Regions from separate parts of the Citrobacter sp. VF227 genome, predicted to be linked through region 2. Evidence: riboswitches for the same ligand, from Rfam matches in the RefSeq annotation. Region 2 holds a riboswitch; the other holds the start of a gene.
The links. Region 2 has a riboswitch for thiamine pyrophosphate ahead of thiC (phosphomethylpyrimidine synthase ThiC). Riboswitches for the same ligand answer to the same signal wherever they lie in the genome.
Positions count from the first base shown of each region.

Region 1: it holds a riboswitch for thiamine pyrophosphate, as region 2 does, so the genes downstream of both, thiM (hydroxyethylthiazole kinase) here and thiC (phosphomethylpyrimidine synthase ThiC) in region 2, are expected to answer to the same signal.

Region 1 covers NZ_JBRFVF010000001.1:1,074,366-1,081,904, reverse strand. The annotation lists gene ACU8YC_RS05380 (hypothetical protein) at 1-13, opposite strand, end outside; gene ACU8YC_RS05375 (hypothetical protein) at 57-1,097, opposite strand; gene ACU8YC_RS05370 (type III restriction endonuclease subunit R) at 2,090-3,529, opposite strand; gene ACU8YC_RS05365 (hypothetical protein) at 3,748-3,972, opposite strand; TPP riboswitch at 4,397-4,493, shown strand; gene thiM (hydroxyethylthiazole kinase) at 4,525-5,313, shown strand; gene thiD (bifunctional hydroxymethylpyrimidine kinase/phosphomethylpyrimidine kinase) at 5,310-6,110, shown strand; gene ACU8YC_RS05350 (GntR family transcriptional regulator) at 6,151-6,897, shown strand; gene ACU8YC_RS05345 (PfkB family carbohydrate kinase) at 6,871-7,539, opposite strand, start outside.
Region 2 covers NZ_JBRFVF010000015.1:7,798-15,336, forward strand. The annotation lists gene ACU8YC_RS23575 (YjaG family protein) at 185-775, opposite strand; gene nfi (deoxyribonuclease V) at 809-1,489, opposite strand; gene hemE (uroporphyrinogen decarboxylase) at 1,489-2,553, opposite strand; gene nudC (NAD(+) diphosphatase) at 2,604-3,377, opposite strand; gene rsd (sigma D regulator) at 3,474-3,962, shown strand; TPP riboswitch at 4,013-4,135, shown strand; gene thiC (phosphomethylpyrimidine synthase ThiC) at 4,219-6,117, shown strand; gene thiE (thiamine phosphate synthase) at 6,117-6,752, shown strand; gene ACU8YC_RS23610 (HesA/MoeB/ThiF family protein) at 6,745-7,503, shown strand; gene thiS (sulfur carrier protein ThiS) at 7,484-7,539, shown strand, end outside.

The DNA of each region.
Region 1 (7,539 bases), on a different contig from region 2:
AAGTCTTTTTCACTTTAATTCCTTATTAAAGAACAGTACATTATATTTCAATGGTCTTAATAACAAGATTTTATATTTCCTTCGGGTTTTCTCATGCATTTAATACCTTTAGGAATATAATCAGTTACGGGAGCAGGTCTGGCATCAGGTCTTGAAAGACGATTGGGTATAGAAGACAACAGACTGAAAACACACTCATTAAATGATTTTTGATATTTATTTTTTTCATAAAAGTACTGCATGGTGATTTTATCTCTTTCGTATTGCAATTCTTTGCCAAGCTGAATCCTATCCATATCAACACCATTTCTCATAGCATTAAATCTTTCGTTCAATAAATTAAATTGAGATTTATTCCATTCATTTAAAGGAAATAAAGAATTGTTAAGCCTTTGCCTACAATTAGATTGCTCGATAGCTGACATGTATTCTTTCATACTAACGCCAATATCTAAGTATGTGCGTTGTCCTACAGTTCTATCAACTGAGTTATTGGGGTAGGATTTAATTTCAGTAAGTATTGACTCTGTTAATACTGAATTTTCTTCTAAATCTCTGCTAATCGTTTTTTTAGCTTGTTCTCTTTTATCCTCATCAAATATTGAAATGTATTTCTTTACTATATCCTGATTAGCTTTCTCGGCTGCTACTAACGCATCTTGAACCTTCTTTTCCGCCGCTTTAACTCGTTGTTCTTCTACAAATTTCGCATAGTCATCAGTATTTGTAATGTGATTTTCACGAGCGATAGAAAACTCTTTACTATCTTTAAAACCAAGTTTTTGTGCTCTGGCTCCATCGCTTGAAGATCGGGCAGAACTTGCCACGAATGCAAGCACAATGATCACTACAGGAACCGTATAATTATTAACGAGTTTATAGGGTAAGTACTTCGCTTTAAGCGTACCAGAACCCAAAACAGCCCAGCCTATCGCGGCAGTACTTGCCAGTAGCTGACACACTCCAGCGACCATAAGCATTATCACTGACCAAAAGTCATTACCGACTGCGAAAAGATCACCAAATTTATCCATTGACGCAAGGAATAAAAACACTCCCCAAATGCCATAAATTCCTATTTTTAAATATTTACTCACCGCAATTATCCTTTAATAATTTTCCAAATCGATGGTTCGTTCTATTTGTATTATCGACAATAATTCGTTTGCCTTTAGGTAGATCCCTTAAAAAGAAATCCCCCCAAAATTTATAGATTAGCAGTTGTACCACTCTCACCGTTTTGTCACTCCCATTATCTTCTCTCAGGCCAAAAGTACGGACTTAAAACCGTCCGTGTTCAGATGTTCAAGAGTAGCACGCACATCAACGCATGATCGATTATAACGATCAATTATTGAGTTATCGATCGTTATAATCTATCAAAAACTATTAATTCAATACAAATCAATAGGTAAAATCGATCAAGCGGATTCGCCATCCATGAAAGGGGTTATGTAGCTGATTTCAATACAGGGAGTACTGACGATTCCATCTCGCAAACGCACTTAAAGCGTCGCTACGACGTTTTGTAGGGTTTTGGACATTCATGTGTGTCAGTAATGAACATCGCATTCAGAGGCTTCCTGTGCGTTTTGTCCGAAACACCATCATGAAGGGGGACAGCTCGGATCGGGGTCGCTTCGCTCTGGTCAGTACTGACAGGGCTTTTACAGTAGCTGAAACAGCAGATACCCCACTAAGTACTCAAAGGAATTATTAGTACAATAAGTAATTAAATAACAATCAGTTATGTACTTACTGACAGAACAAAAAACGCGATTGGTTCGCTCTGCCAGTGACTGAAAGGAACGAAGCAGTAGAACCGAATCCAGCGAACAGTACACGCAAAGCGGGTGCTGTTTAAATGTTTTATCTATATAAACAATGGGATAACTATCAAGCACTCACTGCGTGAGCACTCTCACTAACTACCCGAAACAGTTCGCTTGCTTCGCCGCTCCTGCTTTCAGGTAGTTAATTCGCTTTTGCTCGTTGTGATGTCGGAAATTTATTACCTATAGATATTATAAGGTATTATTTTTCAGACATTTATTGGTTTTATGATGGTGTTTCTGACAGGGAAGCAGAGCTATTTCTCTTTCTTTTTTGCTGCTTTTTCGTACTTCTCGTACATAGCTGCCCTTTCCTCAGTACTGAGATCTGCGTTGGTAGAACTGGTAAGAAACGCCCTGAACGCTTCTAACTCAAGTCCTGGGTTGTTGTCTTTCCAGCGTCTGAAACGTGTTGCTTTAGTGTCATCAAGAGTGAAACGCTTTTCCTTGTTCATTGAGCCTTGCGGTCTGCCTCTCTGCCCTTGTTCGTCATCATCAATACCGAGATCTATGTACTCAATATTGTCTGTAAGAGATCTGGCTTGCCATTCATCAAAAACATAAACAGTCTGTGTTTCAGTACTGTCAAAATCCCTTGAAATTCCTCGTAGTACGAACTGGTGTAAACTTTCGTACTCCCTTGCGATGTGTATCGCCTCGCCGTCAATCTCAAAGAACAATTCACACTGTTTAGCTTCTGTTTCAGAGGGACGCATACAGGCCAACCAAACGCACGTATCAAGGTGCCTGTACTGGTTAAATCCTCTGGCATCCGGGCTTATCTCTGTGCCGTTCTTAAGGCTCTGAGAATCGCTTTTGTTCTTAGTCCAGTAGAAATCCTGTCCCTCAAGTTTTTCATCAATATATGAGTATATTCTTTGTACTTTATCAGGGTTGTTAGTTTTCCATGTCCTTGATAGTTTGTGATTTTTTGAAAAGTAATAAACCTTTAACCTGTCTTCGAGAGCTGTTTTTCGTGTTAATAATCCTTCAAGTTCAGTACGTTCAAAGAGTTCTTTATTGCCTTTATAGATCAGTGAGTTTTCGAAATTAGCACCAAGAAAGGTAATTGATATATATTTGTACTTATTGAGATCTTTCCATGCTGTGATATTAAGCTGTTCCTTTTCCGCATCGGTAAAGTACTCATTATTCATTATAAAAAGATCATTATCATTCAATGCTGAAAGTTTATTTAAAATGTTCTTTACTATATCGCCCTTTACTTCTGGATTTCTTTCGGCCGCAATATACATATTTTTATCATCTAATGACTGTACTTTGTAGATTAAATCATTACGGATAAAATCTTTTATTTTAGCACTACTTTCATTTATGTTCTGAAAAGAGTGAAAATTAGTAACGTCGTCAATATAAATATTCCAGTTAGCTAACAATTCACGAGGGATTTTGAAAAATGTTTTATCTGTTATGATTAATGTTTTATTACTTCCAGATGAAAGAAATTCAATGACTGAACTAATAACACTTTCATCTTTTTGTACCGTATCAGTAATAATATACTCGCAATTATTGATTTGTTTTGCCGTCTGCTTAATAAGCTCTTGAGTGTTCTGTACTAAAATATATTTTTCAGTACTATTATTGATATTCTCACATAATTGATATGTTTTACCAGAGCCACAAGGGGCGTCGATATACTTAAACTTGTTATAAATAGGTGTAGAATTAATCATTTGTACACGCTCCATATTGATTAATGTAGAAAGGTCAGCCATTCCAGTGTCTGGCCTTTCGTTGTTTTAGTTATTAGTGTTTTTGAGTTGCGACAACTGAAAAAGAATGTTTAAAAACAAGTGAAATAAGCAGTTTTACCGCCTCAAAAACTACAGTCAGTATCGTAATTACTTTCGAAAGCATCGTAAATTTCACTTTGCTATCTTCTATGCAAAAATTAGCTGGCTGAGGTATTTAATGATTGAGATGTGACCTGTTGATAAGAGGGTTTGTATTGCTTGTTCTGCTCTTTGTTAATTTGAAACTTATTCCTTTCACAATGATCGGCTATGTTTGATAACTCTGTTAGGAAATCACCTGTGGCTACCATATAATCATGTTCATCTTCTAATTCTTTAAATTTTAATAGAGAAATCTCTTCATAATATTCTTTCATTTTCATATAAATCACCTTGTATTTTTTTTTGTTGTTAACATAGAGTTTTTTTCTGCACTACACATTGTAGCACATAGAATTAATTCGTTTCATTTTCTGTCAATGAAATAGAGTAAAGATAAGTGCTTTTATAAATCACTTATCACATCCGTTGCCTTGCTATATATAAAAAGTTCTCCAAACTATACTGGTTTATATTTTCCCCATCAGATACAGTTGTTTTTAAACATTACAATGTTGGATTCTTGGTTCCAAATAAATCGAGCAACTATTAGTGTTTCAAAATGAAGTTGGGAGCTATTCCTTAATTGGTATGAGGTACAAAATGGGGTACTCGGTGGGGTACAGCGTGTATAAGTGACGTCACCACCGGTAAACTTGCATCGGCGAGCAACTTAACCTAAGCTGACAAAAATTAAGAGAAATGTAACCAAACGACTCGGGGTGCCCTTCCTGGTGAAGGCTGAGAAATACCCGTACCACCTGATCTGGATAATGCCAGCGTAGGGAAGTCTGACACTGCTCGTGTCCCTTCTTCGCGCGGGCAGGAGCTGAACCATGCAGCCTGACCTGCACTGCCGCGCGCTTGCGGCCCACACCTTACATCAATTTAGAACGCTTTCCCCACTCACACACTGTATGACCAACGAGGTTGTGCAAAGCTTTACGGCCAATACGTTACTCGCACTTGGCGCATCACCAGCGATGGTGATCGAACCTGAAGAAGCCAGCCAGTTTGCGGCTATCGCCAGTGCGCTGCTAATTAACGTGGGTACGCTGACCGAGAGCCGCGCCATTGCCATGCGCGCGGCGGTCGAACAGGCGCTGCGGGCTAATACTCCCTGGACGCTCGATCCCGTTGCCGTAGGCGCACTGGCGTTTCGTCGTCGCTTCTGTCTGGATTTACTGGCGCTACAGCCCGCCGCTATTCGCGGTAATGCCTCGGAAATCCTTGCGCTGGCGGGGATGAACGGTGGAGGGCGCGGTGTAGACACGACTGATACACCAGCGGTAGCCCTCCCGGCTGCGCAGGCGCTGGCGCGTCAGGTTGGGACCGTTGTCGTGGTTACCGGCGAAGTTGACTACGTTACCGATGGTCAGCGTACCGTCTGCGTGAACGGCGGTGACCCGTTGATGACCCGAGTGGTGGGTACCGGATGTGCGCTGTCGGCGGTTGTTGCGGCCAGTTGTGCTTTGCGTGGTGACAGACTTGATAACGTCGCTTCAGCCTGCAGCTGGATGAAACAGGCCGGACAAATAGCTACAGAACAATCAACCGGACCGGGAAGTTTTGTTCCGGCATTTATCGACGCCCTCTATAACCTGACCGCCCAGGAGCAAGCATGAAACGGATTAACGCATTAACGATCGCAGGAACCGATCCAAGCGGTGGCGCAGGTATTCAGGCCGATTTAAAAACCTTCTCGGCGCTTGGCGCTTACGGCTGCTCGGTTATTACCGCGTTGGTGGCACAAAATACGCGCGGGGTGCAGTCGGTGTATCGCATTGAACCTGACTTTGTTGCTGCACAACTGGACTCGGTGTTTAGTGATGTACGTATCGACACAACCAAAATTGGTATGCTGGCGGAGACTGATATTGTTGAAGCGGTTGCCGAACGTTTGCGTCGTCATCGAGTGCGAAATGTGGTGCTGGATACGGTGATGCTGGCGAAAAGCGGCGATCCGCTGTTATCTCCTTCTGCGGTAGAAACGCTGCGTACCCGTTTGCTGCCACAGGTCTCGATTATCACACCAAATTTACCCGAAGCCGCGGCACTTCTCGGGGCATCGCATGCGCAAACTGAGCAGGAGATGTTAGAGCAGGGAAGGGCGCTACGGGCGCTGGGCTGTGAGGCGGTGTTAATGAAAGGGGGACATCTCGATGATGTGCAAAGCCCGGACTGGCTCTTTACCCGTGAGGGTGAACAGCGTTTTACCGCGCCAAGGGTGATGACCAAAAATACTCATGGCACCGGTTGTACGCTCTCGGCGGCGCTGGCGGCGCTGCGCCCACGTCATGATAACTGGGCAGAAACAGTACAGGAGGCAAAGCTGTGGCTTTCAGCTGCGCTGGCGCAAGCCGACACCCTGGAAGTTGGCGAGGGAATAGGTCCGGTACATCATTTCCACGCGTGGTGGTAATCGGTATACTGGCTGCAGAAACGGCTGCAGGAAAAGATAAATGGAACAAGCGCATACCCAGCTTATCGCGCAACTGAATGAGCGCATTTCAGCGGCTGATAACACACCGCTGTATCTGAAGTTTGCCCAAACGGTGAAAAACGCTGTGCGCAGCGGGGTTCTGGAGCATGGGAATATCCTGCCGGGCGAGCGCGATCTCAGTCAGTTGACCGGCGTTTCGCGAATTACGGTGCGTAAGGCGATGCAGGCCCTGGAAGAAGAAGGCGTAGTGACGCGTGCCCGTGGTTATGGGACACAGATCAACAACATTTTCGAGTATTCGCTCAAAGAGGCGCGTGGTTTTTCCCAGCAGGTGGTGTTGCGCGGTAAAAAACCAGATACGTTGTGGGTCAACAAGCGCATTGTGCCCTGCCCGGAAGAGGTGGCCCAGCATCTGGCGGTTGCCGTAGGGAGTGACGTCTTTCTGCTCAAGCGCATTCGCTATGTAGATGAAGACGCGGTTTCTATTGAAGAATCATGGGTTCCTGTCCATCTAATCCATGATGTCGATGCCATCGGCGTTTCACTGTATGACTATTTTCGCAGCCAGCATATCTTCCCGCAGCGCACGCGCTCACGCGTCAGCGCCCGAATGCCTGACGCAGAGTTCCAGGCACATATCCAAATGGACAGCAAAGTGCCGGTACTGGTGATCAAGCAGGTAGCGCTTGACCAACAGCAACGGCCCATTGAATACAGCATCAGCTACTGTCGAAGCGATCTATACGTCTTTGTGTGCGAGGAGTAGCGCCTCGCGCGAGGGTGCGCAATCGCCGCCGCGATGCCCGACTACCCAGGACGCTACCGCGTTACCCAGCAGTACGGCTTCCGCCAGCGTCCAGCCAGATGCCAGCCCGGCCAGCATGCCGCCAGCATGGCTGTCACCTGCACCAATGGTATCAACAACCGTCGTCGCAAATGCCGGTACGCAACCGGATGTCTGCGCGCTGAAATACCACGCACCGTCTTTATCGTGACGGACCACCACCGGCGCGGCGAAACGTCGTACCCACTCTGCGCCAAAACCTTCTACATCCTGACTCAATGCAAACCGCTCGGCGGCAATCTCCGCCTCCTGACGATTGAGTGATACCAGCGGGCGGCAGGCCATAATGCGGGTCATCAAGGCCTCGGAAATGTCACCTATACGTGGTCCAAAATCGATAAATGGCATCACTTCATCCAGACCTTCCAGCCACTGCACCAGCAGTTCACCGCATCCAGAGGCTAACTGATAGCCCGAAAGATAAACCAGGCTGTGGCGAGGGATATCAAGCTGCGCCAGCCAGTCTGCATTCCATTGATTCTCAACGCCGCTAAAGGACATAAAGGTACGTTCACCATCAGGCTCCACTAGTGCCAGGCACCAGCCGTTATCGCCTTCAGCATT
Region 2 (7,539 bases):
GTTATCCTTACAATGTGTTTATCGCTTGCTAAGCATCGAGTGCGACGGAAATGCCAGAAAAGCACTCTCCTGCATACACGCACCGATAGCCACTTTTTTTCGCCCCCCAAATGTAGACCAGACCGGGGGCAGATGGGAAGCCTTCAGGCATGACAAATCAGGCGTTAAATCACGTTTTGTGGTGTCATTGCTGAAAATTTATACCAATATTGCTCTCGCCAGCCTCGCGCAGGTCTGCACGAAGCCCTTTTATCAGCTCAATATCGCGTTCTTCACAATCGGCTAAAAGTCGGAATATTTCCCACTGAATATCCCATTCTTGCTCAACGGCCGGGTTCTCTTTGAGCTCTTCATCGGTCATTTCGCGACCAGCTTGCGTCATTTCCAGCATCGCGACGGTGGTAATAGAAGCCTTACTGACTTCAATTGCGTGTTCCAGCGTTTCACCACTCAGACGCGAATGCATCAGTTCGCTTAATGCCACACAGGCATCGATCGCCGGGTACACGCCGTACAGATCGTAATCATCTGCAGAAGGAATGGCCTCTTCAAACTTTTCCAACTGACTATCGAAATTGATTTTCGCGTCTTTCACCGTCAACGCTTCCCAAATAAGATCCAGAATTCGGCGATAAATCTGACCATCGCCAAATTCGGTTTGCTTGCAGAACATAGCGTAGTTTGGGTACATGCGCTCGCACAGACAGGCCATAAACGTAACATGCTGCCAGCTTTCCAGCTTCTCCAGACGCAGATGAATCGGGTTTTGTAACATGATGAGTTCTCAAATACGGAAATTAGCGGCAGTTTACCCGATATGGGGCGTTTTTGCTGCAAGCCGCGTAAAAGCCAGGCGTTCAGATGCGGCCGCATCTGCCCAGCGTGTTGGTTCCGGCAGACGATAGCCGTTCATACAGCGTTGAACCCATGCCAACGCGCGGTCCAGGCTCACGCGATGACCCGTAGAGATAAACAACGGGTTACAGCGTGCTTTGCTGCGCCAGACCCACGCCAGCTGTTCGTCTTTATCCAGCAACGGCGCTAGCGCTCCGGGTTCGGCAGCGAGCGGCTCAAACTTGCCGCATAACCGTTTTTTCGCCACGCCAATCGTCGGGACATCCACCAGCAGACCAAAATGGCTGGCTACGCCCAGGCGACGCGGGTGAGAGATACCGTGACCGTCAACGAACAGCAGATCGGGCTTGTGCGAGAGCAACTGCCAGGCAGCCATCAACGCGGGCGTTTCACGAAAGGAGAGAAAGCCTGGAATGTAAGGCATGGTGGTGGCGATTCGCGCCACCTTGTATTCAACCAGTTCCAGCGTCGGGTATTTCAGTAAGACCATTGCGGCCCGCGTCACTTCGCCGCCCTGCTCAAACCCTACGTCCGCCCCGCCGATCAGAGCCGGCGGATCGTTCTGCAGGCGATCCTCGCGGATCACCGAAGAGGCCAGTTCAAGCTGCTGCGCGCGCAGCGACGCGAGATCCATTAGCGGTGGTACTGCGCCGACAGGCGATGTACCGCCTCGACAAAGACACCCGCATGTTCTGGCGGTACATCCTGATGAATGCCATGGCCCAGGTTAAAGACATGGCCTTCACCCTGACCAAATCCGGCCAGAATTGTCGCCACTTCTTCTTCGATGCGGGCTGGCGGCGCATACAGCATGGATGGATCCATATTGCCCTGCAGCGCCACTTTATGACCCACACGACGACGCGCGTCGGCAATATCAGTGGTCCAGTCGAGGCCTAACGCATCACAGCCGGTTTCTGCCATCGCTTCCAGCCACTGACCGCCGCCTTTGGTGAACAGCGTCACCGGTACACGACGACCGTCGTTCTCGCGCAGCAGACCATCGACGATTTTGTGCATGTAGTACAGGGAGAACTGCTGATAGTCGCGACCGGTCAGCACACCGCCCCAGGTATCGAAAATCATCACCGACTGCGCGCCCGCTTTGATCTGCGCGTTCAGGTACAGCGTGACGCTCTTCGCCAGCTTATCCAGCAGCAGATGCAGCGCTTTTGGATCGGCATACATCATCTTTTTAATCACGGTGAAGGCCTTGCTGCTACCGCCTTCGACCATATAGGTCGCCAGCGTCCACGGGCTACCGGAGAAGCCGATCAGCGGCACTTCGCCTTTCAGTTCACGCCGAATCGTGCGCACCGCATTCATCACATAACCCAGCCCATCTTCCGGGTCCGGGATCGGCAGTTTGTCGACATCAGCCTTGCTGGTAATCGGTGAGGTAAAACGTGGACCTTCTCCGGCTTCAAAATACAGCCCAAGCCCCATCGCATCCGGAATCGTCAGGATATCCGAGAAGAGGATCGCGGCATCAAGCTTATAACGACGCAGCGGCTGCAGCGTGACTTCGCAGGCCAGCTCGGCATTTTTGCACAGCGCCATAAAATCGCCCGCCTCGGCGCGCGTGGCTTTATATTCCGGTAGATAGCGGCCCGCCTGGCGCATCATCCATACCGGAGTGACATCAACGGGCTGGCGCAGCAGCGCACGCAGATAACGATCGTTCTTCAGTTCGGTCATTTTTGCAGTTCCTTATTGCGTCAGTCCATCAGTGTATCATCACTCGTTATTTACTCGTACTCAGCCCGACACATTGCCACAGTGTCTTCAATCAATCGACGCGCGACGGTGCCTGGCGGGGGAAGCAGCGGTAAATTATCGTAGCGATACCAGTTCGCCTCCAGCAGTTCTTTCGGGTCGATAACAATCTCCCCGCTATCATACTCTGCCATAAATGCGGTCATCAAAGACTGTGGGAACGGCCACGGCTGAGAAGTGACATAGCGCAGGTTTTTAACCTTAATGCCGCTCTCTTCCATGACTTCACGCGCCACCGCCTGTTCAAGGGTCTCACCCACTTCGACAAAGCCCGCCAGCACGGTATGCACGCCGTTGCGATGGCGAACATGTTGGGCAAGCAAGATAGCGTCGTCACGGCGGATAGCGACGATAATGCAGGGAGCAATTTGCGGGTAGTAGCGTTCCCGGCAGTGGCTGCACAGCATCGCCCATTCCGTTTTACTCGGGTGCATCGTGTGCCCACAGTAGCCGCAGAATTTATGCGAGCGGTAAAACTCAGCCAGCTGTACGCCGCGTCCGGCCAGTTGAAACAGGCCAACATCCTGGTCTATAACCTGGCGCACCGACCCCATATCGTGTCGACGTTGCTGCTGCACCAGCCAGACCGTTTCCCCTTCCCATTCGCCGATAGAAAGTGCGCGCTGCCCGGTCAGATCAAAACGTGCCGCGTCACCGTGAGGCAGTTCACCATGCGGCAACCATAACTTTTGCTCATGACTGACAATCCACCAGCCGCTATCTAATTTTTCAATTATACGATCCATATCTCTTGCGCAACCTTTGCTTCACAGGCATGTTGTTTACATTATTTTTACATTTACGGGTGAGCAGTTCTTAAACACCATCTTGCGGAGTCAATCATGTTAAACCAGCTGGAAAGCCTGACGGAGCACGTCGGAGGAAGTAATAAACTGGTTGATCGCTGGCTACATGTACGTAAGCACCTGCTCGTGGCTTACTACAATCTGGTTGGCATTAAGCCTGGCAAAGAATCGTACATGCGGCTCAATGAAAAGGCGCTGGATGATTTTTGTCAGAGCCTGGTCGATTACCTCTCCACCGGACACTTCAGTATTTATGAACGTATTCTCCATAAATTGGAAGGGAACGGGCAGCTTTTAAAAGCGACAAAAATTTGGCCGCTGCTGGAAGCCAACACACAACAGATCATGGACTACTATGACACCAGTCTGGAGACCGCCATTGATCATGATAACTTCCTTGAATTTCAACAGGCTTTATCAGATATCGGCGAGGCGCTGGAAGCCAGGTTCGTACTCGAAGATAAGCTGATCATGCTGGTATTTGATGCGATGCACGAGAGTGGCACTCTCAAACGTCCTGCTTGAGATTTGTCGCATTAACGCGTAATTTACATTCATTACCTCTTTACTGAGGTTACTTCTTGTCGGAGTGCTTATTTTCCACAACAGCATGAGTGGAAAAGGCTGAGACCGTTAATTCGGGATCCGCGGAACCTGATCAGGTTAAAACCTGCGAAGGGAACAAGAGTCAATCTGCAATAGCATCGCCCCCGGGCGAGCTTATCTCTTGCTTCATCCGTCGTCTGACAAGCCATATCCTTACTTTTATTTGGAATGAGCTATGTCTGCCACTACTAAACCATCACGCCGCGAACAGCGCGCTCAAGCCCAACACTTTATCGATACCCTGGAAGGGACCGCCTTTCCGAACTCAAAACGCATCTACATCACCGGCTCGCAGGCGGATATCCGCGTCCCTATGCGCGAAATCCAACTTAGCCCGACGCTGATTGGCGGCAGCAAAGACAATCCGCAATTTGAAGATAACGAAGCCGTACCGGTGTACGACACCTCCGGGCCGTATGGCGATCCTGACGTGGCGATTAACGTCCAGCTGGGGCTGGCGAAACTGCGCCAGCCGTGGATTGTGGCGCGTAACGATAGCGAAGAATTAGACGACCGTAGCTCCGCTTACACCAAAGAGCGCCTGGCCGACGATGGCCTGGACGAGCTACGTTTCAGCGGCCTGCTGACGCCAAAGCGCGCCAAAACCGGTAAGCGCGTGACCCAACTGCATTACGCCCGTCAGGGGATTATCACGCCGGAAATGGAGTTTATCGCTATCCGTGAAAACATGGGGCGCGAGCGTATTCGTAGTGAAGTGCTGCGCCACCAGCATCCGGGGATGAACTTTGGCGCTCGCCTGCCGGAAAATATCACTCCGGAATTCGTGCGTGATGAAGTCGCTGCAGGCCGGGCGATTATTCCTGCTAACATCAACCACCCGGAATCCGAGCCGATGATCATCGGCCGCAACTTCTTGGTAAAGGTGAACGCCAACATCGGTAACTCGGCGGTCACCTCCTCTATCGAAGAAGAGGTCGAAAAGCTGGTATGGTCAACCCGCTGGGGAGCAGATACGGTGATGGACCTCTCCACCGGTCGCTATATTCACGAAACCCGCGAGTGGATCCTGCGTAATAGCCCGGTGCCGATAGGCACCGTACCGATCTACCAGGCGCTGGAGAAGGTCAATGGGATCGCCGAAGATCTCACCTGGGAAGCATTCCGCGATACGTTGCTGGAACAAGCCGAACAGGGCGTCGACTACTTCACCATTCACGCGGGCGTGCTGCTGCGCTACGTGCCGATGACCGCTAAACGCCTGACCGGAATTGTCTCGCGCGGCGGCTCAATCATGGCGAAATGGTGCCTCTCCCATCACAAAGAGAACTTCCTGTTTGAACATTTCCGTGAGATTTGCGAAATCTGCGCCGCCTACGACGTTTCACTCTCTCTTGGCGATGGTCTGCGTCCGGGTTCGATTCAGGATGCCAACGACGAAGCGCAGTTCGCCGAACTGCATACGCTGGGCGAGCTGACCAAAATCGCCTGGGAATACGACGTGCAGGTGATGATCGAAGGCCCAGGGCATGTACCGATGCAGATGATCCAGCGCAACATGACCGAAGAACTGGAACACTGCCACGAGGCGCCGTTCTACACCTTAGGGCCGCTCACCACCGACATCGCGCCGGGCTATGACCACTTCACCTCCGGCATTGGCGCGGCGATGATCGGCTGGTTTGGCTGCGCGATGCTGTGCTACGTCACACCAAAAGAACATCTCGGTTTACCGAACAAAGAAGATGTGAAACAGGGGCTGATCACCTACAAGATCGCCGCTCACGCCGCTGACCTCGCCAAAGGGCATCCGGGCGCGCAGATCCGCGATAACGCGATGTCGAAAGCACGCTTCGAATTCCGCTGGGAAGATCAGTTTAACCTCGCGCTCGACCCGTTCACCGCCCGCGCTTATCACGATGAAACCCTGCCGCAGGAGTCCGGTAAGGTCGCCCACTTCTGCTCCATGTGCGGGCCGAAGTTCTGCTCGATGAAAATCAGCCAGGAAGTGCGTGATTATGCCGCCGCGCAAACCATTGAATTGGGGATGGCGGATATGTCGGAAAACTTCCGCGCCAAAGGCGGCGAAATCTACCTTAAAAAAGAGGAGGCGTAATGTACCAGCCTGATTTCCCGACCGTGCCGTTCCGCCTCGGGCTTTATCCGGTGGTGGATAGCGTGGCATGGATTGAGCGTCTACTGGAGGCGGGCGTGCGCACGATCCAGTTGCGTATCAAAGATAAACGCGATGAAGAGGTGGAAGCGGATGTTATCGCTGCCATCGCGCTGGGGCGTCGTTATGACGCCCGCCTGTTTATCAACGACTACTGGCGGCTGGCGATTAAGCACAACGCCTACGGCGTGCATCTGGGCCAGGAAGATCTCGAAACTACCGATCTGCAGGCCATTCAGGCGGCGGGCTTACGCCTGGGGGTTTCCACCCACGATGATATGGAGATAGACGTCGCACTGGCCGCTAAGCCTTCTTACATCGCACTCGGCCACGTTTTCCCCACGCAAACCAAGCAGATGCCTTCCGCTCCGCAGGGGCTGACACAGCTGGCGGGTCATATTGCGCGTCTGGCCGACTATCCAACCGTCGCCATCGGCGGCATCAGTCTGGAACGTGCGCCCGCGGTGCTGGCAACCGGCGTCGGCAGCATTGCCGTGGTCAGCGCTATCACCCTTGCGGCCGACTGGCAGGCAGCCACGGCGCAGCTGCTCGACATAGCAGGAGTCGGCGATGAATGACCGCGACTTTATGCGCTACAGCCGCCAGATTCTGCTTGGCGATATCGCGATTGAGGGCCAGCAAAAGTTGCTCGACAGCCATGTGCTGATTGTCGGTTTAGGCGGGCTTGGTTCGCCTGCCGCGTTGTATCTGGCGGGAGCAGGTGTCGGCACGCTGACGTTGGCGGACGATGACGACGTTCATCTGAGCAATCTGCAACGGCAAATATTGTTCACCACCGACGACATTGCTCGCCCAAAAGCACAGGCGGCAGAACGCCACCTGGCACGTCTTAACCCGGACAGCGAGCTGGTCGTCCTTGAACAGCGACTGACGGGTGAGGCGCTGCGGCATGCGGTTGCGCGGGCCGACGTGGTGCTCGACTGTACCGACAACATGGCCACGCGTCAGGAAATTAACGCCGCCTGCGTGGCGCTGAATACGCCTTTGGTTACCGCCAGCGCCGTGGGTTTCGGCGGCCAGTTGATGGTACTCACCCCGCCGTGGGAACAAGGCTGTTACCGCTGCCTGTGGCCGGATGATGTCGAACCTGAACGCAACTGCCGTACCGCCGGTATCATCGGCCCGGTTGTCGGCGTGATGGGCACCTTGCAGGCGCTGGAAGCCATCAAACTGCTTAGCGGCATTGCGACGCCCAGCGGCGAGTTACGCCTTTTTGACGGTAAAACCAGCCAGTGGCGCAGCCTTGCGCTGCGTCGGGCCAATGGCTGCCAGGTATGCGGAGGGCAACATGCAGATTCAGTTCAATGATGAGCCGATGCAGTGCGCCGAGGGACAAACCGTCAG